DNA from 3 places in the Stenotrophomonas sp. Steno-C18 genome. Region 3 is predicted to be linked to each of the others. Evidence: predicted binding sites of a transcription regulator. Region 3 holds the regulator's gene; each other region holds the start of a gene.
The links. The regulator FliA, encoded in region 3, starts transcription of late flagellar genes. The targets are predictions, from matches to a motif close to TAAAGTTTNNCNNNCNNNGGCCGATAA.
Positions count from the first base shown of each region.

Region 1 (8,718 bases), on a different contig from region 3:
CGACCAGGCCGTGGCTGCGGAGAACCTGCGCATCCGTACCGCGCTGGACTACTCCTCCACCGGCGTGTACCTGACCAACGAAGACCTGGAAATCGTCTACGCCAACCGTGCCCTGCTGGACACGCTGGTCCAGTACAACGACGCGCTGACCGGCGCCCTGTCCCACTATGACGCCAGCATCGCCCTGGTCGGCCAACCGGTCACCGCGCTGGAGCACAACGGCCAGGTCGACAACAAGGTGCTCGACGCACTGGAAAAGAACGGCGTGGCCCGTCGCCAGATGAGTTTCGGCGATGCCCAGTTCGCGCAGGCGATCTCGGTCATCCGCAACGACAGCGGCGTGGCCGTCGGCCACGTGGTCGAATGGCGCGATCGCACCACCGAAGCGTTGGTGGAGAAGGAAGTGGCGCGCGTGATCGAAGCCGCCGCCGCCGGCGACCTCAGCGGCCGCATCGAGACCAGCGACAAGGACGGCTTCTTCCTGCAGCTGGCCGGCCAGATCAACAGCCTGCTCGACGCCAACGCCAGCAGCCTGGAACAGATTTCCGCGCTGCTCTCGGCGCTGTCGCGCGGCGACCTCACCGTGCGCATGCATGGCCAGTACCAGGGCGTGTTCGCCACCATGCGTGACGACGCCAACGCCACCGCCGAGCAGCTGACCGGCATCGTTGGCCGCATCAAGCAGTCCTCGGTTGCCATCAATGCGGCCGCCACCGAGATCGCCAGCGGCAACAACGACCTGTCGCGCCGTACCGAGCAGCAGGCCGCCAACCTGGAGGAAACCGCCGCCTCGATGGAGGAACTGACCTCCACCGTGCGCCAGAACGCCGAATCGGCCCGCCAGGCCAACCAGCTCGCCATCGGTGCCGCTTCAGTGGCCTCGCAGGGTGGCGAGGTGGTCAGCCAGGTGGTGACCACGATGAGCGCCATCGAGGCCTCGTCCAAGAAGATCGCCGAGATCATCTCGGTCATCGACGGCATCGCTTTCCAGACCAACATCCTGGCGCTCAACGCCGCGGTGGAAGCCGCGCGCGCCGGCGAGCAGGGCCGCGGCTTCGCCGTGGTCGCCTCGGAAGTACGCACGCTGGCCCAGCGCTCGGCCGGTGCCGCCAAGGAGATCAAGGGCCTGATCGATGACTCGGTCGGCAAGGTGTCCGACGGCTCGGCGCTGGTCCGCAAGGCCGGCACCACCATGGGCGAGATCGTGGCCTCGGTGCAGCGCGTGACCGACATCATGGCCGAGATCTCCGCCGCCTCGCAGGAACAGAGCGCCGGCATCGAGCAGGTCAACCAGACCGTCACCCAGATGGACGAGACCACCCAGCAGAACGCCGCACTGGTGGAGGAAGCCACCGCCGCGGCCCGTTCGATGGAAGAACAGGCCGGCCACCTGGCCACCGTCGTGTCGGTGTTCCGCCTCGATGACAGCCAGCCGGAAGAACCCATCGCTACGCCGCCGCTCGCCAGCAAGCCCGAGCCGCGTCGCCCGGCACCCGCCCCGGAACCGGTGCGCCGGCGGGTTGCCGGCAACCGGACCGCGGTTGCCGAGCTGGCCGATTCGGACTGGCAGGAGTTCTGACCCACACGACCCCGGCTCCGGCCGGGGTCGTGCGTTATGCGCCGGCTAAACATTCGGCTCGCGCGGCCGATACACCCGTAACTTCCCCTTTCCCGCTCGCCCCCCACGGGCGCTGCCCTTTGCCATGAATCCCTACCGTCTCTGGTCGAACTACATCAGCAACATCTCCGTGCGGCGCAAGCTGAACCTGTTGACGGTGCTGATCGCGCTGGGCGTGATCGCGCTGTCGGTGATCGCCGCCCGCATGCAGTACGTGGATCTGTACGAAACCCGCAAGGAGTCGCTCAAGGCCCAGGTGGAGATGAGCCAGGGCGTGCTGGACTACTACGCCAACCGCGTGAAGGCCGGTGAGCTGTCGCTGCACGACGCACAGCAGCAGGCGCTGGCCGCGCTGCAGAACATGCGCTCCAACGCCGACGTCAACTACCTCAACGTCTACAACACCGACTACGTGCTGCTGATGCATCCGTTCCGCGCCGACCTGGTCGGCAAGGACATGAAGGACTTCCGTGGCGAGGACGGCGTACGCCTGTACTACGACCAGGTCGAGGCCGCGCGCCGCGGTGGCGGCTACGTCGGCTACACCTGGGCCAAGCCCGGCACGCAGGGCCCGGTCGCCAAGCTGGCCTACGCCGGCCTGTACGGCCCGTGGAACTGGGTGGTGTCCAGCGGCGTTTACATGGACGAGGTGCAGGGCCAGGCGCTGAAGTTCACCGCCATCATGACCGTCGCCGGTGGCGTACTGGTGCTGCTGGTGGTCGGCCTGAGCTGGGTCATCGGCAGCCGCATCGTCACGCCACTGCGCAACGCCACCGCGGTGGCCAATGCCATCGCGCGCGGCCGCATGGACAACACCATCCCCGCACCCAGCCGCGACGAGACCGGGCAGCTGCTCACCAGCATGCAGCGCATGCAGGACCAGCTGCGCGCGGTGATCGAGGCCCAGAATGAAATGGCCCGCCAGCACGACGCCGGCATCATCAGCTACCGCATCGACGCCGAGGCGTTCCCGGGCGACTACGGCGTGATGGTGGCCGAAACCAACGTGCTGGTGGCCAACCACATCGACGTGAAGATGCAGGTCATCGCCATCGCGCAGCGCTACGCGGTGGGCGACCTCACCCCGGACATGCCCCTGCTGCCGGGCGAGAAGCGCGTCATCACCGAGACCATGGCCACCATCAAGCAGAACCTGTCGGCCATCAACAGCGAGATCAAGCGGCTGGGCAACGCGGCCGCCGCCGGCGACTTCAGCCTACGCGGCGACGAGCAGCGCTTCGAGCACGACTTCCTGGACATGGTGCGCAGCCTCAACGCGATGATGCGCACCAGCGACCACAACCTGGAACAGATCTCGCAGCTGCTGCGCGCCCTGGCCCAGGGTGACCTGACCGCCACCATGCACGGTGACTTCCAGGGCGTGTTCGCCCGCATGCGCGAGGACGCGGACAGCACCATTGCCCAGCTTTCGGGCATCGTCTCGCGCATCCAGTCCGCCGCCGACAGCATCAACCTGGCCGCCGGCGAGATCGCCACCGGCAACAGCGACCTGTCGCGCCGCACCGAAGTGCAGGCGGCCAACCTGGAGGAAACCGCCGCCTCGATGGAAGAACTGACCTCCACCGTGCGCCAGAACGCCGACTCCGCCCGCCGGGCCAACCAGCTGGCCATCGGCGCGGCCGGCGTCGCCGCCCGCGGCGGCAACGTGGTCGAGGAAGTGGTGGTCACGATGGGCCAGATCGAGCAGTCCTCGCGCCGCATCGCCGATATCATCTCGGTGATCGACGGCATCGCCTTCCAGACCAACATCCTGGCCTTGAACGCCGCGGTCGAAGCCGCGCGTGCCGGCGAACAGGGCCGCGGCTTCGCCGTGGTGGCCAGTGAAGTGCGTACCCTGGCGCAGCGCTCGGCGGCGGCCGCCAAGGAGATCAAGGGCCTGATCGATGACTCCACCCAGCGTGTCTCCGAAGGCTCGCAGCTGGTGCACCAGGCCGGTGCGACCATGGGCGAGATCGTCACTTCGGTGCAGCGCGTGACCGACATCATGGCCGAGATCTCCGCCGCCTCGCAGGAACAGAGCGCCGGCATCGAGCAGGTCAACCAGACCATCGTGCAGATGGACGAAACCACCCAGCAGAACGCCGCCCTGGTCGAGGAAGCCAGTGCCGCGGCGCGCCTGCTGGAAGAACAGGCCATCCAGCTCGACCAGGCCGTGGCGGTGTTCCGCATCGAGTCCACCGGCGTCGGCGCGCCGGCCGAGGTCCCGGCCGCGCTGGCGTTGGCCAGTTGAACGGAGCACCTGCCAGCATGTCCAGCGTCGACACCACCCAGCGCGATTTCGAGTTCAACGACCGCGACTTCCGCCGCGTCTGCGAGCTGATCCATGCCCGTGCCGGGATCGCGCTGGCACCGGCCAAGCGCGACATGGTGTACGGCCGGCTGTCGCGCCGGCTGCGCTCGCTGGGCTTGCAGTCATTCAAGGACTACCTGGACCAGCTCGAGCAGCACGGCGGCGAGGAATGGCAAGCATTCACCAACGCCCTGACCACCAACCTGACCTCGTTCTTCCGCGAGCCGCACCACTTCGACAAGCTGCACGAGGAACTGCAGCAGCGTGCCTCGCATGCGCCGATCAAGCTATGGTCGTGCGCCGCCTCCACCGGCGAAGAGCCCTACTCCATGGCCATCACCGCCTGCGAGACGTTCGGCACGATGACCCCGCCGGTACGCATCCTCGCCACTGACGTGGACACCCAGGTGCTGGCCACCGCCAGCCAGGGCGTGTACGCGATCGAACGCATCGCCGGGCTGGATGCGGAAACCAAGCGCCGCTATTTCCAGCGCGGCACCGGCCCGAACGAGGGCAAATGCCGGGTGGTGCCGGCGCTGCGTGCGCTGGTGGAGTTCCGCCAGCTCAACCTGCTCAGCTCCCGCTATGACGTCGGCGGCCCATTCGACGCGCTGTTCTGCCGCAACGTGATGATCTACTTCGACAAACCCACCCAGCGCGCCATCCTGTCGCGGCTGGTCGAGCACATGGGCGACGACGGGCTGCTCTACACCGGCCATTCCGAGAACTACCTGCATGCGGCCGACCTCATCCAGCCATGCGGCCGCACCCTGTACCGCCGTACCCGCCGGAGCGGTGCATGAAGCCTTCCCAGTCCTATCCCGACGAGGTCATGCGCTACCGCGACAGTCGCTTCCAGACCGTCGCCGCCAAGCTGCTACCCACCCAGTACCTGGTCGTGGACGATGACACCGCGCTGACCACCACGCTCGGCTCCTGCGTGGCCGCCTGCATCCGCGACCCGATCCTCGGCATCGGCGGCATGAACCACTTCCTGCTGCCGGACGGCAACGTCGGCGACGGCGCGCCCGCACGCTACGGTAGCTACGCGATGGAACTGCTGATCAACGACCTGCTCAAGCGCGGCGCGCACCGCAAACGCCTGGAAGCCAAGGTCTTCGGCGGCGCCAACGTGCTCAAGGGCTTCACCAGCAACCCGGTCGGCACCCGCAACGCCGAGTTCGTGCGCCAGTACCTGCAGGCCGAGCACATCCCCATCGTCGCCGAGGACCTGTGCGGCATCCACCCGCGCAAGGTGTGGTTCTTCCCGACCACCGGCCGGGTCGTGGTGCAGCGCCTGCCGCATGCGCACGATGCCGAAGTGCTGGCCGCCGAAACCGCGGTGCGCGCCAAGCTGTCGCGCACGCCGGTCAGCGGTGGCGTGGAGCTGTTCGAATGAGCCTGGCCCCGCCCTGCCGCGTGCTGGTGGTGGACGACTCGGCGCTGGTGCGCCAGGTCCTCACCGAACTGCTGGCCGCCGACCCCGGCATCGAGGTGGTCGGCACCGCCGCCGATCCGCTGCTGGCGCGCGAGAAGATCAAGCGCCTGAACCCGGACGTGCTGACCCTGGACGTGGAAATGCCACGCATGGACGGGCTGGCCTTTCTCGAGAACCTCATGCGCCTGCACCCGATGCCGGTGGTGATGGTGTCCTCGCTGACCGAGCGCGGCGCCGATACCACCCTGCAGGCCCTGGCCCTGGGCGCGGTGGACTTCGTGGCCAAGCCCAAGCTGGACATCGCCCGCGGCCTGGAAGCCTACGCCGACGAGATCCGCGCCAAGGTCAAGATGGCCGCGCGCTCGCGCGTACGTGCCTCGGCGTCACCGCTGCGCCGCCTGCCCGTGCAGAGCGCCTCCAGCCACATCGGCTTCCGCACCACCGACCGGTTGATCGCCATCGGTGCCTCTGCCGGCGGCACCGAAGCACTGCGAACCGTGCTGGAGACCCTGCCCGCCGACGCGCCGGCCGTGGTGCTCACCCAGCACCTGCCTGCGGCCTTCAGTGCGGCCTTCGCCGAGCGCCTGGATCGCCATTCGGCAATGTCGGTACGCGAGGCCAGCGACGGCGAAGCCATCCTGCCTGGCCATGCCTACCTGCCGGCCGGCGGCAAGCACCTGCGCATCATCCGCGACGGCGCCCGCTGGCGCTGCCGCGTGGACGACACCGCGCCGGTCAACCTGCACAAGCCGGCGGTGGACGTGCTGTTCCGTTCGGTGGCGCAGAACGCCGGCGCCAACGCCATCGGCGCCATCCTCACCGGCATGGGCGAGGACGGCGCGCGTGGCCTGCTGGAGATGAAGCAGGCCGGTGCCGCCACCCTGGCACAGGACGAGGCCACCAGCGTGGTCTGGGGCATGCCCGGCAGCGCGGTGCGCCTGGGCGCGGTGGACGAAGTGCTGCCGCTGGAACGCATCGCCGAGCGCCTGCTGGCACTGGCGCGGGCCTGACCGCCCGCTTGCACGGCCTGGTTGCGCCGCGCTCAAGCTGCTGAAGCCGGGCTCATGCCGCCGCAGGGCACCTGCCGTCGCACAGCACCTCGCGCAATGCGATGGCCTGCGCCGTCGTGGTTTCCAGCCGGGCTGCCAACTCCGTCACCGCCGTCTCCAACAGCTGCGGGTGGAGCGGGTACTGGCAGGCTTGTTCCACACGCTCGCAAGCGTGCACCACCTCGCCGGCGTCCACCATCCGTGCACCGCCCTTTATGCCGTGCGCCAGCGCCGCCAGGGCAGGCACCTGCGGATCTTCCCTCCAAGCCAGCACCGCGGCCAGATCGTGGCGGAAGCTGTCGATTGCTTCATCCAGGAACACGCAGGCCAGGCCACCCGCGCCAACGCCAGCTACCGCGAGGCACTGAGCAAGGTCATCGCGCTGAAGGCCACCATCGCCCGCCTGCGCGCCGAAGCCTATGGCCAACCGCTTGAGTTCGATGCACAGGTACGCGAGTTCCCCGAGGAAGTGGAGCAGGAGACGCGTGCGTTCAATGCGCGTCGCCGTGCCCTGGTCGAAAGCGTCGCATCGCTGGAGCGCAGCTATGCACTGTCCATCCGCGAGATCAACCTGGCCGAACCGCTGGCCGCCAAGGGGCTGCTGTCCGACGTCGAACTGCTGCGCATGCGCCGCCAGGCCAACGACATCAAGTCGCAGGTGGTCGAGCGCCAGAACCGCTATCGCGCCGATGCCAACTCCGAACTGGTCAAGCTGGAAATGGAGCTCTCCCAGACCAACGAGAACCTGGTGGGTCGCGCCGACGTCGTCGAACGCACCACCATCACCGCGCCGGTGCACGGGACGATCAAGAACGTCCGGGTGAACACCATCGGCGGCGTGATCCAACCCGGCGAGCACATCCTGGAGATCGTGCCGCTGGAGGATCAGTTGCTGGTCGAAGGCAAGATCCGGCCCAAGGACGTGGCCTTCCTGCGGCCCGGCCTGCCCGCCACGGTGAAGATCACCGCCTACGACTACGCCATCTATGGCGGCCTGACCGGCAAGGTGGAGCACATCAGTCCGGACACGCTCAAGGATGACCAGAAGGCCGCGGCCGGCCGTGCGGACGACACGTACTACCGCGTGCTCGTGCTCACCGAGAAAAGCGCCCTGCAGGCGGGCGGCAAGGAGCTGCCGATCATTCCCGGCATGGTCGCCTCGGTGGAGATCCGCACCGGCGAGAAGAGCGTCCTGGACTATCTGCTCAAGCCCGTCCTCAAGGCACGCGAGGCATTCCGCGAACGCTGAGCCGTCGCTGACCACCGACACAGAGCGAGGCAGGCATGCTTCCTCTTTCTCACTCCGGAACCGCACCAAACAAAAACCCCCGGCTTGCGCCGGGGGTTTTCTGTTCAACACTTACTGCAGATCAGACTCAGGCGTTGACCGAATCGGCCACGTCCTTGTAGTCGGCGATCTGGTCGAAGTTCATGTAGCGGTAGATCGTGTCGCCATTGGCGTTGATCACGCCGATGTCCGCCATGTACTCCTCCTTGGTCGGGATGCGGCCCAGACGCGAGCAGATCGCGGCCAGCTCGGCCGAACCCAGGTACACGTTGGTGTTGCGGCCCAGGCGGTTCGGGAAGTTGCGGGTCGAGGTCGACATCGCGGTGGAGCCTTCGCGGATCTGCGCCTGGTTGCCCATGCACAGCGAGCAGCCCGGCATTTCCATGCGAGCACCAGCGCTGCCGAAGGTGCCGTACACGCCTTCCTTGGTCAGCTCGGAGGCATCCATCTTGGTCGGCGGGGCCACCCACAGACGGGTCGGGATGTCACGCTTGCCTTCCAGCAGCTTCGCAGCGGCGCGGAAGTGACCGATGTTGGTCATGCACGAACCGATGAACACTTCGTCGATCTTGGCACCGGCAACTTCGGACAGCGTCTTCACGTCGTCCGGGTCGTTCGGGCAGGCCACGATCGGCTCGTGGATGTCGGCCAGGTCGATCTCGATGACGGCGGCGTACTCGGCGTCGGCATCCGGCTCCAGCAGCTGCGGGTCGGCCAGCCAGGCTTCCATCTTCTCCACGCGACGGGCCAGCGAACGGGCATCGGCGTAGCCTTCGGCGATCATCCACTTCAGCAGCGTGATGTTGCTGTTGAGGTACTCGATGATCGGTTCCTTGTTCAGGCGCACCGAGCAACCAGCGGCCGAACGCTCGGCCGAGGCGTCGGACAGTTCGAACGCCTGCTCCACCTTCAGGTCCGGCAGACCTTCGATTTCCAGGATGCGGCCGGAGAAGATGTTCTTCTTGCCCGCCTTGGCCACGGTCAGCAGACCGGACTTGATCGCGTACAGCGGGA
Region 1 covers NZ_JBWJOX010000005.1:5,842-14,559, forward strand. The annotation lists gene AC06FE_RS11420 (methyl-accepting chemotaxis protein) at 1-1,579, shown strand, start outside; gene AC06FE_RS11425 (methyl-accepting chemotaxis protein) at 1,704-3,869, shown strand; gene AC06FE_RS11430 (CheR family methyltransferase) at 3,887-4,732, shown strand; gene cheD (chemoreceptor glutamine deamidase CheD) at 4,729-5,328, shown strand; gene AC06FE_RS11440 (protein-glutamate methylesterase/protein-glutamine glutaminase) at 5,325-6,377, shown strand; gene AC06FE_RS11445 (Hpt domain-containing protein) at 6,430-6,738, opposite strand; gene AC06FE_RS11450 (HlyD family type I secretion periplasmic adaptor subunit) at 6,703-7,665, shown strand; gene acnB (bifunctional aconitate hydratase 2/2-methylisocitrate dehydratase) at 7,793-8,718, opposite strand, start outside.
Region 1: the regulator FliA is predicted to act here: its motif matches at 1,626-1,652, upstream of AC06FE_RS11425 (methyl-accepting chemotaxis protein).

Region 2 (5,285 bases), on a different contig from region 3:
CGCTATCCGCTGAACAGCCGGCAATGAACGCCGGCCTTATCCGCGCCAACGCGCCGGCAACATCCTCGGGCGAGGGCGTCACCCGCAAAGTCGATCCGGAGAGAAAGAGATGGAGTTCTTCCGCAACCTCACGATCGCCCGCAAGCTCGCGATCGCTTTCACCCTCACCACCGTCGCCACCGTTGGCATGGGCGCGTTCGCGGTGGTCCGCCTCAAGCAGGCCACCACCCAGTTGAACGAGATGAGCCAGCGCTACATGCCGGCCGTCCAACACCTGGAGAGCATCCGCGCCGACCTGGCCGAAATCCGCATCGCCGAGCTGTCACAGTTGTCCCACCTGCACGAGCCGGCGTTCGTCGCCGAGTACAACCAGCGCATCGCCGACCAGCGCGCCAAGCTGGCCGAGCACCAGAAGCGCTACGAGGCCCTGCCCGCCAGCGATGAGCAGAAGCGCCTGTACGGCCAGATGCTCAAGACCCTGGAGCAATACCTCAGTGCCCATGCGCAGATGGAAAAGGCCGTGGCCGATGGCCAGTTCGAGCTGGCCCAGCAGATCTCCAACGAACACTCGCGCGTCAGCCGCCGCGACCTGTTCAGCGACGTGGAGAAGCTCAGCAGCTACGTCGTGTCGGCCCTGGACAGCGAGGTGGCGCTCGCCGATGCCACCCAGGCGCGCAGCACCAACGCACTGTTCGCCTGCATGGCCTTGCTGGGCCTGCTGTCGGTCGCCCTCGGCGTGGTCATCGTGCGCGCCATCGTGCGCCCGCTGAAGGACGCCCTGCGGGCCGCCGACGAGGTCGCCACCGGCCGCCTGGACGGCACCATCGATGCCGGACGCGGTGACGAGGTCGGCCAGTTGCTGGCTTCGATGCAGCGCATGCAGCACCAGCTCAAGGCGGTGATCGCCGCGCAGTCCGACATGGCGCGCGAGCACGACCAGGGCCAGATCAGCTACCGCATCGACGAATCCCGCTTCCCCGGCGAGTACGGGCGCATGGTGCGCGAAGTCAATGCCCTGGTCGCCCAGCACATCGGCGTGAAGATGCGGGTGGTCGAGGTGATGCGCCACTACGCCCGTGGCGACCTGTCGGTGGACATGGACCGCCTGCCCGGCGAGAAGGCCGCCATCACCGACGCGATGGACGGCACCAAGGCCAGCCTGTCGGCCATCAACAACGAGATCAAGCGCCTGTCGCGCGCCGCCGCCGCCGGTGATTTCAGCCAGCGTGGCGACATCGACCGCTACGAGCACGACTTCCGCGAGATGGTCGGCGGGCTCAACGCGCTGATGCAGACCACCGAGGACAACCTCGGCCACATCTCGCGGCTGCTGCAGGCCATTGCCGACGGTGACCTGACCCGTCGTGTCGAAGGCGACTTCCACGGCATCTTCGCGCGCATGCGTGACGACGGCAACGCCAGCATCGACCAGCTCGCCAGCATCGTCTCCGGCATCCAGGCCGCCAGCGGCAGCATCAGCCTGTCGGCCAGCGAGATCGCCACCGGCAACAGCGACCTGTCGCGCCGCACCGAGACGCAGGCCGCCAACCTGGAGGAAACCGCTGCCTCGATGGAGGAGCTGACCTCCACCGTGCGCCAGAACGCCGAGCATGCCCGCCAGGCCGACCAGCTGGCGCGCGGTGCCGCCGACGTGGCCGCGCAGGGCGGCGAAGTGGTCGGGCGCGTGGTCAACACCATGAGCTCGATCGAGCAGTCCTCCCAACGCATCGCCGACATCATCAGCGTGATCGACGGCATCGCCTTCCAGACCAACATCCTGGCCTTGAACGCGGCGGTGGAAGCGGCCCGGGCCGGCGACCAGGGCCGTGGTTTCGCGGTGGTGGCCTCGGAAGTGCGCACCCTGGCGCAGCGTTCGGCCGCCGCGGCCAAGGAGATCAAGGGATTGATCGACGACTCGGTCGGCAAGGTCAGCGAAGGCTCGCAACTGGTCCGCCGCGCCGGCAGCACCATGGACGACATCGTGGCCTCGGTGCAGCGCGTGACCACGATCATGGCCGACATCGCCGCCGCCTCGCAGGAACAGACCGCCGGCATCGAACAGGTCAACCAGACCGTGATGCAGATGGACGAGAGCACCCAGCAGAATGCCGCGCTGGTCGAGGAAGCCTCCGCGGCGGCACGCTCGATGGAAGACCAGGCGCGCCAGCTGACCGATGCAGTGGCCCAGTTCCGCCTCTCCGACGCCGTCAGCGCATCACTGGCCCGCGTTGCCGCCAGCGTACCGCCGCCGGCCGCCCCGCGGCCACGCCCCACCCTGCGTGCCATCCCGGGCAAGCCGGCAGTCCATGCACCGGTCAGCAGTGGCGAGGACTGGCAGGAGTTCTGATCCGTTGCTTGCCGGCGGTGGTCGGGAACTCTCCGGCCTGTCCACCGCCGGCCTCTTTGGCCCAACGCTCACCACCGACCGCCGCACGGTACGGCCGTTCGAAGAGCGGCGATGGCCCGTTCCCATCCCGCATAATGCGCTCCCGCCTTGCGGCCGCGCCATTCCAGCGGCTCCTGCTCGGGATACCCATGCAGCGCCGGAAAGCCGTCGCACGCCTCTCCGACCATCAGCAAACGCCATGCGTCACACAAAAGGCTCGTAACAGTGCGCCTAAAGAGTTAGAAAGAGCGGCCGATATCACAGTTTCCAGGAGACCGATTGCGGGTTCCCTGGCTTCGACCCTCTGCAAGCGCCTCCATGTCCGTACCCGAATCCTTCGAGTCGAGCCCGTCCACCGTCGCCGGCAACCTGTATGCCGATGAACGTTACATGGTGCGCAGCCCGCACCAGATCCGGCACCTGCTGCAGCAGATGATCGACCAGCGGTCGATGGTCAACGCGCACCCGGATGGACGCGACCAGTCCTTCCCCAGCGCCGTGCTGGAAGTGGACGAGGACGGCCTGCTGCTCGATGCCAGCCCGCTGCCGGCGATCAACCGCAGCGCGGAGGTCGCCGCTTCCCTGCTGTGCTTTGGCCAGGTCGACAAGGTCACCGTGCGCTTCCAGCTGCACGGCCACCGCCGCATCGAACAGGACGGCCGGGTGGCATTCCGGGTACCGCTGCCGGAGGAGGTCTACCACCTGCAACGCCGTGAGTTCTACCGGCTGGAAACCCCGGTGGGCGACTCACCCTACTGCCTGATCCCCGACCCGGACGGCGGCGAGCCCAGCCGCTGGCGGGTGATCGACATCAGCGCCGGCGGCATGGCGCTGATGCTGCCCTCGCCGCAGGACCTGCTCGCCCTGCAGGGCCGCTATCGCGGCTGCGGGCTGCTGATCCCCGACGCGCCGCCGGTGACCACCACCCTGGTGGTCTGCAACCTGCGCCAGCAGAAACAGGCCAACGGCATGGAAACCATCCGCGCCGGCCTGCGCTTCGACGACCTGCCACGCGGTGCCGACACGCTGATCCAGCGGTACATCTTCCGCATCGATCGGCTACGCAAGGCGCGCAGCAACGGCGACTGACCCGGCCCGGGCGCCATCGTGCACCCCACCTGGCCGAACGCGCCCCACCGTCCGTGGCCGTCCGTCGCTAAAGTCCCGCCTCCTGGCGCCGATACCGGTGCAACAGCCACCGGCGCCACGCCAGGACTAGGACCTGCCATGAACGATACGCGTACCACTTCCGCCGAAGGCACCGGCGGCGAGTACCTCAGCTTCACCCTCGGCGCCGAGCACTACGGCGTCGACATCCTCAAGGTGCAGGAGATCCGCGGCTACGACGCGGTCACCCGCGTGCCCGATGCCCCGGACTACATCAAGGGCGTCATCAACCTGCGCGGCACCATCGTGCCGGTCATCGACCTGCGCCTGAAACTGCGCCTGGACGAGGCACGCTACGACGCCTTCACCGTGATGATCGTGCTCAACGTCGAGGACCGCGTGGTCGGCATCGTCGTGGACAGCGTCTCGGACGTGATCCCGCTGTCGGCCGAGCAGATCCGCCCGACCCCGGAATTCGGTGCCGCGGTGGACACCCGCTTCATCTCCGGCATCGGCACCCAGGACGACCGCATGCTGATCTTGCTGGACATCGAAACCCTGCTCGACACCGCCGACCTCGGGCAGGCCGCGGCGACCGAAGAAGCCGCGGCCTGATCCAACCAACCGGGAGGCGCATCACATTTCCGAACATGCGCCCTCAGCCGCCTGCCCTGTCGGCCGATAGCCCATTGCATGCCCGTCCTCCCCGACTGGCGCCCTCTCGTCATCCCCGGAGATTTTGATGTCCAAGCACCTGATTTGCCTGCTGTCGGCAGCCGTCCTGGCCACCGCCTCGTTCCACGTCGCCGCCGACCCGGCCGAGATGATCCCGCCGGAAAACGCCGCCCGCTTCGCCGGCAAGGACGGCATGGTCTGCGGCAAGGTCGAGAAGGCCCGCTACGCCGAAGGCTCCGAAGGCCAGCCGACCTTCCTGCACATGGGTGGCCAGTTCCCGCGCCACACCTTCTCCGCGCGCATCTCCGGCGCCAACCGTGGCAACTTCGGCTTCCCGCTGGAGTCGCTGGAAGGCAAGACCGTCTGCGTCATCGGCAAGATCCAGCGTGACTCCTCGCGCGCCGAGATCGAAGTCAGCTCGCCGGCCAGCCTGAAGCTGGCAAACATCAAGTAATCCCAGCCTGGTGCCGCGCCGGCCCCGCCGGTGCGGCGCACGCTGCCCGTGCGCGCGCGGGACGTCACCGGAGATCTCCAAGATGCAGTGGGTCAACTCGCTCAAACTCAAGCCGAAGCTGATGCTTACCTTCGGCGTAGTGCTGTTCGTCATGCTGTTGCAGGGCATCGTCGCGTTCCGTGGCCTGTACACCCTCAATGAAGCCACCACCGACCTGGCCGACAACCGCATGCCCAGCCTGCGCGCGACCGGTGAACTGAGCGGAATGGTCAGCGAATACCGCAACGCGTCCTACCAGGGCCTGGTGCGTGCCAGTGACGAGGTCAAGGCCGACGCCAAGCGCCGCGCCGAGGAACTGCGCAAGGAGATCGACGCCACCATCGCCAGCTATCCCAAGCTGATCGACAACCCCGAGCAGAAGAAGCTGTTCGACGCCTTCGCTGCCGACTGGAAGGCCGCCACGGTGTCCTATGACTCGGTGACGGAGATGCTGTCGCTGGACCTGCCCGATGACGCCATCGACACCTTCGTCGGCGAAACCCGCAACCTGCACCGCAAGGCCTACGTGTCGCTGGAGGCACTGGCCGCCAACGACAATGCCCGCGCCCAGGCCGGTGCCAAGGCCGCCGCGGAGACCTACACCACCTCGGCCATCCTGACCGC
Region 2 covers NZ_JBWJOX010000005.1:341-5,625, forward strand. The annotation lists gene AC06FE_RS11400 (methyl-accepting chemotaxis protein) at 110-2,347, shown strand; gene AC06FE_RS11405 (flagellar brake protein) at 2,705-3,475, shown strand; gene AC06FE_RS11410 (chemotaxis protein CheW) at 3,614-4,108, shown strand; gene AC06FE_RS11415 (hypothetical protein) at 4,236-4,622, shown strand; gene AC06FE_RS11420 (methyl-accepting chemotaxis protein) at 4,705-5,285, shown strand, end outside.
Region 2: the regulator FliA is predicted to act here: its motif matches at 3,544-3,570, upstream of AC06FE_RS11410 (chemotaxis protein CheW).

Region 3 (8,718 bases):
TCCTCGCGGCCGCGGACCTGGTCCACGACCAGGCCGAAGCGGGCTTCGCCGACCTGCAGCACCACGATGGTCAGCAGCGGCGACAGGGTCGGCGTCACGCCCAGCCACTGGCGCAGGTCCACCAGCGCCAGCGTGTGGGTCTTGCGGTCCAGCACCGCGCGGCCGTCGAACCAGCCCAGCGAGGTGGCCGGGGCGTGCAGCACTTCCATCACGCGGGCCAGCGGCAGGGCATAGACGTCCTCGCCGGCCTGGACCAGCAGGGTCGGCAGGATCGCCAGGGTCAGCGGCACGCGGATCAGGAAGCGGCTGCCACGGCCCAGTTCGGACTGGATCTGGATCTGGCCGCTGAGCTCGCGGATGCGCGACTGCACCACGTCCATGCCGACGCCGCGGCCGGAGATGTCGGTGACCTGCTGCTTGGTGGAGAAGCCGGGCAGGAACACCAGGTGCAGGCATTCCTCGCTGGTCAGGCGGGCGGCGGCCTCCGGGTCGATCAAGGCCTTCTCGCGGGCCTTGGCGCGCAGGCGTTCGGGGTCGATGCCGGCGCCGTCGTCCTGCACCTCGATGCTGACGTAGTCGCCTTCCTGCTGGGCGGACAGCCGCACCCGGCCCATCCGCGGCTTGCCCTGCGCCTCGCGCAGGTCGGGCATCTCCACGCCGTGGTCGATGGCGTTGCGGACCAGGTGCACCAGCGGGTCGGCCAGGGCTTCGACCAGGTTGCGGTCCAGCTCGGTGTCGGCGCCGATCAGTTCCAGGTCCACTTCCTTCTGCAGCGAGCGCGCGACGTCGCGCGCCACCTTCGGGAAGCGCGAGAACACCTTGCCGACCGGCTGCATGCGGGTGCGCATCACCGCCGACTGCAGCCGCGCGGTGGCGATGTCCAGGGTGGAGACGGCGCGGTCGAGTTCCTCGTCCTTGAGCCGGCTGCGCAGGGTCTTCAGGCGGTTGCGTGAGAGCACCAGTTCGCCGATCAGGTTGACGATGGCATCCAGGCGCTTGGTGTCCACGCGCACGGTGTGCTCGGGCTCGCTGGCCTTGGCCGGTGCGGCCGCCGGCTTGGCCGCCGCGGTGGGGCGCGCGGCCGGGGCAGGCGCCGGGCGGGGCGCTGCCGGAGCCACTGCCGGAGCGGCGGACGTGCCGGGCGCGGCACTGCCGTGCAGCGTGTCGAGCAACGCCTCGAATTCGTCTTCGGTGATCAGGTCATCGGCGGGTTTGGCGGGCACCGCCGACGGCGCGCTCTTGCCGTGCAGGCTGTCGAGCAGGGCCTCGAACTCGTCCTCGGTGATCAGGTCACCGGCCGGCGCGACCGGTGCCGCGACCGGTGCCGGTACCGGTGCGGTACCGACGTCGAACTGCGCGATCAATGCCGCCGGCGCGTGGCCCGGCTCGGTGCCGGAGGACACCGCGTCGAGCATGGACTGCAGCCAGTCCAGCGATTGCTGGGCGGCATCGAAGTGATGGGCCAGCAGTTGCGCCTTGCCCGAGCGGGCCATGCCCAGGGTTTCCTCGGCGGCATGGCACAGCTCCACCATTGGCGTGATCGACAGGAAGCCGGCGCCGCCCTTGAGCGTGTGGAAGCCGCGGAACACCGCGTTGAGCTGGTCGGTGTCTTCCGGTGCCTGCTCCAGCGTCACCAGCTGCTCGCCCAGGCGATCGAGGATCTCCTGGGCTTCGATGATGAAATCGGCGGCGATGTCGTCGGCGAAGGCACTCATGGCTTACAGCCCCAGGTCCGACAGCAGGTCGTCGGCGTCATGCTGGCTGACCGCGTGGCGGTCCAGGCCATTGACCGCCGGACCGGCCAGGCCGGCGTTGCGCACGTCTTCCTCGGCCGGGGGCAGGCCCAGCGCACCAAAGCCCTCGTGCACGCGGCGCACGATGCCCACCACGCGGCGGATGATCTGACCGGTCAGGTCCTGGTAGCTCTGGGTCAGCGCCACTTCGGTGAGGTTGTGGCGGATGCGGTCCAGCAGCTGGTCCTGGTCGGCGTTGAGGCCTCCGGCGCGCAGCCGTTCGGTCAGCTCGCGGCATTCCTCGGCCAGGTCCAGGGTGCGGTGGGTGGCCTTTTCGGTCATCTCCACCACGTGGTCCAGGCGCGCGCAGGCATCGTCCAGCTCGCCGGCTTCGCTGGGCACGCTGGGCAGCTCGCCCAGTGCCTGGCCCAGCTCGCGGGCCAACCGGCCCAGCCCGGCCACCATTGGCTGCGCGCGCAGCGCGGCCAGGGCGTCGATTTCCTGGCGCCAACGGGTTTCATCACCGTTTTCCAGCGCGGCCAGCGCATCCTGCAGGCGCTGGATCAGGGCCGATTTGTCGCTCAGCGTCTCGACAGGCAGGTCCATCAGGCGCTCGCCGTCAGTCGTTCGAAGATCTTGCCCAGCTTCTCTTCCAAGGTCTGCGCGGTGAACGGCTTGATGATGTAGCCGTTCACGCCGGCCTGGGCGGCTTCGATGATCTGCTCGCGCTTGGCTTCGGCGGTGACCATCAGCACCGGCAGGGTCTTGAGCTTGGCATCGGCGCGGATGGCCTTGAGCAGCTCGATGCCGGTCATCACCGGCATGTTCCAGTCGGTGACCACGAAATCGAACGGCTGGCTCTGCAGCATGGCCAGCGCGGCATGCCCGTCCTCGGCTTCAGCGGTGTTGGTGAAGCCCAGGTCGCCGAGCAGGTTCTTGACGATACGACGCATGGTCGAGAAATCGTCGACGATCAGGATGCGCATGTTCTTGTTCAAAAGGAATTCCTCTTCATGGTTCCTCGAAGCCGGCGTCGGCCGACTCGAAAATCTTCAGCCGACCACGCAGGCGCAGCGTGGCCTGGCCGTGGATCTGGCAGACGCGCGACTCGCTGACACCGAGCACCGCGCCGATCTCTTTCAGGTTCAGTTCCTGCTCGTAGTAGAGCGAGAGCACCAGCTGTTCGCGCTCGGGCAGCTGGCTGATGGCCCTGCCCAGTTCGGCACCGAACTGGCTGCGTTCGAGCATCTGCTGCGGGGTGGGGCCGCCGGTGGCCGGGGTGTCCAGCTCGCCCTGGTCCTCGATGCGCGACTCCAGGCTCAGCACCTGGCCGCGCGAGGCATCCTCGACCAGCCGCATGTACTCGGGCAGCGGCATTTCCATCGCCTCGGCCACCTCGGTGGCGCTGGCGGCACGGCCGCTGGCCTGCTCGAGGCGACGAATGGTGGCCGCGGCATCGCGGGCGCGACGGTGCACCGAGCGCGGTACCCAGTCGCCACGCCGGATCTCGTCGATCATCGAGCCGCGGATGCGGATCGAGGCATAGGTCTCGAACGAGGCGCCCTGTTCGGCGTCATAGCTGCGCGAGGCCTCGATCAGGCCCATCATGCCAGCCTGGATCAGGTCGTCGACCTCCACGCTGGCGGGCAGGCGCGCGGCCAGGTGGTGGGCGATGCGGCGCACCAGGTCGGCGTGCTGGGCAATGCACTCGTTGGCCGCATTGCGCTGGACTTCACGGTAATGGGCCGTTGCGTTCATGCGCTCACCTTCTGCTGGATGATGCGTTCCAGGAAGAACTCGACGCCGCCGCGCGGGGTGGTGGGGGCCTGCCAGCGCGCGGTGCGGCGGGCGATCTCCTGGATGGCCAGGGCGGCCGGTGCCGACGGGTACAGCTTCACCACCGGCTGCTGGCGCTGCACCGACACGCGCAGCCAGTCGTCCTGCGGCACGCAGCCCAGGTAGTTGAGCGAGACGTCGATCAGGAACTTCTCGCAGACGCGCACCAGCTTCTCGTACAGGGCGCGGCCTTCGTTGGGATCACGGGCCATGTTGGCCACGACCTGGATGCGGTCCACGCCGCGCTCGCGCGAGAGCACCTTGATCAGCGCGTAGGCGTCGGTGATGGAGGCCGGCTCGTCACAGACCACCACCACGGTGTCCTGCGCGGCCTGGCAGAAGGTCAGCACGCTGTCGGTGATGCCGGCGGCGGTGTCGATGATCATCACGTCCAGGTCGCGTTCCAGCTCGGAGAACGCGTTGACCAGGCCTACGTGCTCGGCCGGCGCCAGTTCGGCCATGTGGCGGCGGCCGGACGCGGCCGGCACCACCAGCACCCCGTTCGGGCCCTCGATGATCACTTCCTCCAGCGTGCAGCGCCCGGCGACCAGGTCGGCCAGGGTGTGCTTGGGCTGCAGGCCCAGCACCACGTCGATGTTGGCCAGGCCCAGGTCGGCGTCCAGCAGCAGGGTGCGCTTGCCCATGCCGGCCAGTGCCACGGCCAGGTTGGCCGAGACATTGGTCTTGCCGACGCCGCCCTTGCCGCCGGTGACGGCGATGGTGCGCACCGGTCCTGCGGGCTCGCGCCGGGTGGCCGCGAGCGGGAAGGTGTGGGTCAGCTTGGCGTACTCACGCGACTGCATTGTTGAACTCCGGGTTGCAGGGCATATCGGCCGCGCGGCGCAAATCTTCAAGGCGAAGTACGAGATTGGCCGCCGAGGCCCGGTGCAGGTCCTCCGGCACGTCCTGGCCGTCGGTGACCCAGGTCACCGGCAGGCAGTGGTCCACGGCGATGGACAGGGCCGAGCCGAAGCGGCCGGTCTCGTCCAGCTTGGTCAGCACCACGCCCTGCGGGTTGGCGGCGCTGAAGCGGCGCACCACCTCATCCATGTCCTGGAAGGAGGTGTTGGCCGGCAGCACCAGCAGGGTGCGGATCTGGCCGGCGGCGCGCAGCCACTGCAGCTGGGCGGTGAGGGCGCGGTCGCGCTGGCCCAGCCCGGCGGTGTCGATCAGCACCAGCTTGTAGTCGGCCAGCTTCTGCAGCAGCTGGTTCAGGTCGGTACCGCTGTTGGCCTCGTGCACGGCGATGCCGAGCTGGCGGCCGAAGCCATACAGCTGCTCGCGCGCGCCGATGCGCTGGGTGTCGGTGGTGACCAGGGCCACGTCACGCGGGGCGTGGGCCTCGGCGAAGCGCGAGGCCAGCTTGGCGATGGTGGTGGTCTTGCCGGCGCCGGTCGGGCCAACCAGGGCGATCACGCCACCGGTCTCGATCGGGTCGACCGGGGCGATCGGCAGCTTGCGCGAGATCAGGCCCAGCATCAGCCCGCGGGCACGGCTGGGGTCGGTGTCGGCCGGGATCTGCAGGACCACGTCGCGGGCCAGGCCCGCGTCGAAGCCGTACTCGTCCATCAGGTCCAGCGCATTGGCACGCACCGCGCTGCCGCGCAGGCGCTCGTCGGTGAAGCGGTGCATCTCGCGCTCGATCATCTGGCGCATGCCGGCCATTTCCTGGCGCAGCTGGATGAGTTGTTCGTCGTCGCGGCGGGAGGCCACCACGCTCAGCGCCGCGGCGGTCTCCGGGGTGACCGGGATGGCGACCGGTGCTGCCGGTGCTGCAGTCACGGCCGGTACGGCCGGCGCAACGGGCACGACAGCTTCGGTCGTGGCCGCGGCAACCGGTGCGGTTACGGCGACCACCGGGGCAGCAGCCACGGGCGCTGCGGCCGGCAGTTCGGCCACTGCCGGTACCGGGGTCGGCTCCGGCTGCGGCGGATCGATCTGGAACTGGGCGCGCTGCACCGGCGGCACCGTGTCGACCGTCGCGGCCTGGGACGGCTCCTGGCTGGCTGCCGGGACCTTGGCGGCGACGCTGCCGGCAGGACGGAAAGCCGGCACCACCGGCGGTTCGTCAGCCAGCAGGGTGGCGAAGTGCTGCGTCGCCACGGCCGCCGGTGCCGGTGCGATCGCGGCGAATGCGGCGGGCATGGCCGCCGCCGGGACGATGGCGGCGGGAATGACCGGGGCTTCGGCGGCCGGCTGCTTGAGCAACGAAGCGAAGCGGCTGCCCGGCGCCAGTTCCACGCTGGTGTCGATCGAGCGGCCAGTGGCACCCACGGCCGAGCGGGCCAGGGCGGCGACCGCGGACGTGGTGACGGCGACCGGTTCCGGCTCCGGGGTACGGCGACGGGTGACCGCGGCCATGATCGCTTCAGCGGCACTGCGCGGCTTGCTCGGGGCCGGCGGGGCCGGGCGGCTGGCTTCCAGCGCCTGCTGCACCACGGCTTCGTCGTAATGGGCGGCCGCCACGATCTCGACACCTTCCTCGATGCGGCGGTTGGAAAGGATGACCGCGTCCGGCCCATGCTCCTTGCGCACCAGGTTCATGGCGGTGCGCATGTCGGCGGCGACGAAACGTTTGATCTTCATGTTCTGGTACCGGGAGTGGGGCTGCCGCGAAGGAGTGGCGTTGGCGATGTCGTGCATGGCGTTGCGGGCTCCTTCGTGCGCGGGTGTTTCGGTCGGTTGGGTGTCTGTTTTCCGTCGCCGGCCCTTTCGGGGAGCCGGCTTCCGGGCGCCGTCAGCTGATCGTGCCGACCAGCTTCAGGCGCTTGTCCTCCGGCACCTCGCTGTAGGCCAGGACCGACAGCGAGGGAACGCTGTGGCGGACCAGGCGCGCCAGCGCGGCGCGGACCGGCGCCGGTACCAGCACGACCGCGGGCTCGTTGCGGGCCTCCTGCTTGCCGACGCAATCGGCAAGACTCTGGTGGAGGCGTTCGGCGAGACCGGGTTCCAGTGCGGCACCATTGCCTTGGGTGGACTCCTGCAAGACCCGTTCCAGTTGCGGGTTGAGGGTGAACACCGGCAGTTCCGGCGACATCCCGGCAATCTCCTGCACGATGAAACGGCCCAGCGCGTTGCGCACCGCCGCGGTGAGCGCGGTCGGGTCCTGGGTGACCGGCGCGGTTTCCACCAGCGCCTCGGCGATCTTGCGCAGCTGGCGGATCGGCACCCGCTCGACCAGCAGGTTCTGCAGCACGCGCGCGATCGTGGACAACGGCAGCGCCTTGGGCGAGAGGTCCTCGGCCAGCTTGGGCGCGCTCTTGGCCAGGGTCGCCAGCAGCTGCTGCACTTCCTCGTGGCCCAGCAGTTCGGGTGCGTGTTCGCGGATCAGGTGCGAGAGGTGGGTGGCCACCACGGTGGCCGGGTCGACCACGGTGTAGCCCAGCGATTCGGCGTGGGCGCGCTGGTGTGGCTGGATCCAGGTGGCATCCAGGCCGAAGGCGGGATCCTTGCCGGCGATGCCTTCCAGCTTGCCCATCGCGCTACCGGGGTCCAGCGCCAGCTCACGGTCGGGGTGGATGTCGGCGGTGCTGACCGGCACGCCATGGATCAACAGGCGGTAGGCGGTGGCCGGCAGCTCCAGGTTGTCGCGGATATGCACCGGCGGGATCAGGAAGCCGAGGTCCTGGGTGAGCTTGCGGCGCACGCCCTTGATGCGGGCCATCAACTCGCCGCCCTGGGTCTTGTCCACCAGCGGGATCAGCCGGTAGCCGACCTCCAGGCCGAGCGGGTCGACCGGGCGCAGTTCGTCCCAGCTGAGCTCGGCGGTGGGCGAGGGTTGGGTGGCCGACAACCCGGCCAGCGCGCCGTCGCCGCCGTCCGCGGCGGCGGACTTTTCCTTGCCGGCGTTGGCCATCTCGCGCTTCCACAGCTTCCAGGCCACGAAGCCGAGCACCGAAGCCAGGGTCAGGAAGGCCAGGTTGGGCATGCCCGGCACCAGGCCGACCAGGCCGAGAATGCCTGCGGTGATGGCCAGGGCGCGGTACTGGCCGAACACCTGGCCGGTCATTGCCTGCGCCATGTCCTGCGAACGCGAGGCGCGGGTGACCAGCATCGCCACCGCGCTGGACACCAGCAGCGCCGGCAACTGCGCCACAAGGCCGTCACCGATGGACAGCAGGGTGTAGGTGGCGGCGGCGTCGCCGACCGGCATGCCATGCTGCAGTACGCCGACCGCCAGGCCACCGAGCAGGTTGATGAACAGGATCAGGATGCCGGCGATGGCGTCGCCGCGGATGAACTTGCTGGCACCGTCCATCGCACCGTAGAAGTCGGCTTCCTCGCGGACCTCCTCGCGGCGCAGCTTGGCTTCCTCGCGCGTCAGCAAACCGGCGTTGAGGTCGGCGTCGATGGCCATCTGCTTGCCGGGCATGGCGTCCAGGGTGAAGCGCGCGGTCACTTCCGACACGCGTCCGGCACCCTTGGTGATGACCACGAAGTTGATGATGGTCAGGATCGCGAACACCACGATGCCGACCGCGTAGTTGCCGCCGATCACGAACTCGCCGAACGCGGCGATCACCTTGCCGGCGGCTTCATGGCCGTTCTGGCCGTTGAGCAGGATCACGCGGGTGGAGGCCACGTTCAGCGCCAGCCGTAGCATCGTGGTGACCAGCAGCACGATCGGGAAGATGGTGAAGTCCAGCGGGCGCTTCACGTACACCACGGCCAGCAGCACCATCAGCGAGATGGCGATGTTGAAGGTGAACAGCGCGTCCAGCACCGGCGCGGCCAACGGCACCACCACCATGGCCAGCAGCGCCAGCACGATCAGCGGCGCACCGAGCCCGTGGCGGAGCATGTCCAGCAGGCGGCGGCCCGGCGAGGTGGTCAGCTGCGCGCTCATGGGCGGCCCTCCGGACCAAATTCATCCACGTCGAGCGGCGGCAGCTGCGGCATCGGGCCGGTGTTCCACTGGCGCAGCTGGTAGACGTAAGAGAGGACCTGGGCGACGGCCGAATACAGTCTCACGGGGATTTCCTTGCCGAGTTGGCTTTCCCGATACAAGGCGCGTGCCAAAGGCGGGGCCGAGACGATGGTGACGCGGTTGCCGTCGGCCACCTGGCGGATGCGCAGGGCCAGCTCGTCCACGCCGCGGGCGACCACGGTGGGGGCGTTCATGCGGCCGCCCTCGTACTTCAGGGCCACG
Region 3 covers NZ_JBWJOX010000012.1:87,953-96,670, reverse strand. The annotation lists gene AC06FE_RS18695 (chemotaxis protein CheA) at 1-1,715, opposite strand, end outside; gene AC06FE_RS18690 (protein phosphatase CheZ) at 1,719-2,339, opposite strand; gene cheY (chemotaxis response regulator CheY) at 2,339-2,731, opposite strand; gene AC06FE_RS18680 (RNA polymerase sigma factor FliA) at 2,745-3,491, opposite strand; gene AC06FE_RS18675 (MinD/ParA family protein) at 3,488-4,372, opposite strand; gene flhF (flagellar biosynthesis protein FlhF) at 4,359-6,155, opposite strand; gene flhA (flagellar biosynthesis protein FlhA) at 6,307-8,415, opposite strand; gene flhB (flagellar biosynthesis protein FlhB) at 8,412-8,718, opposite strand, start outside.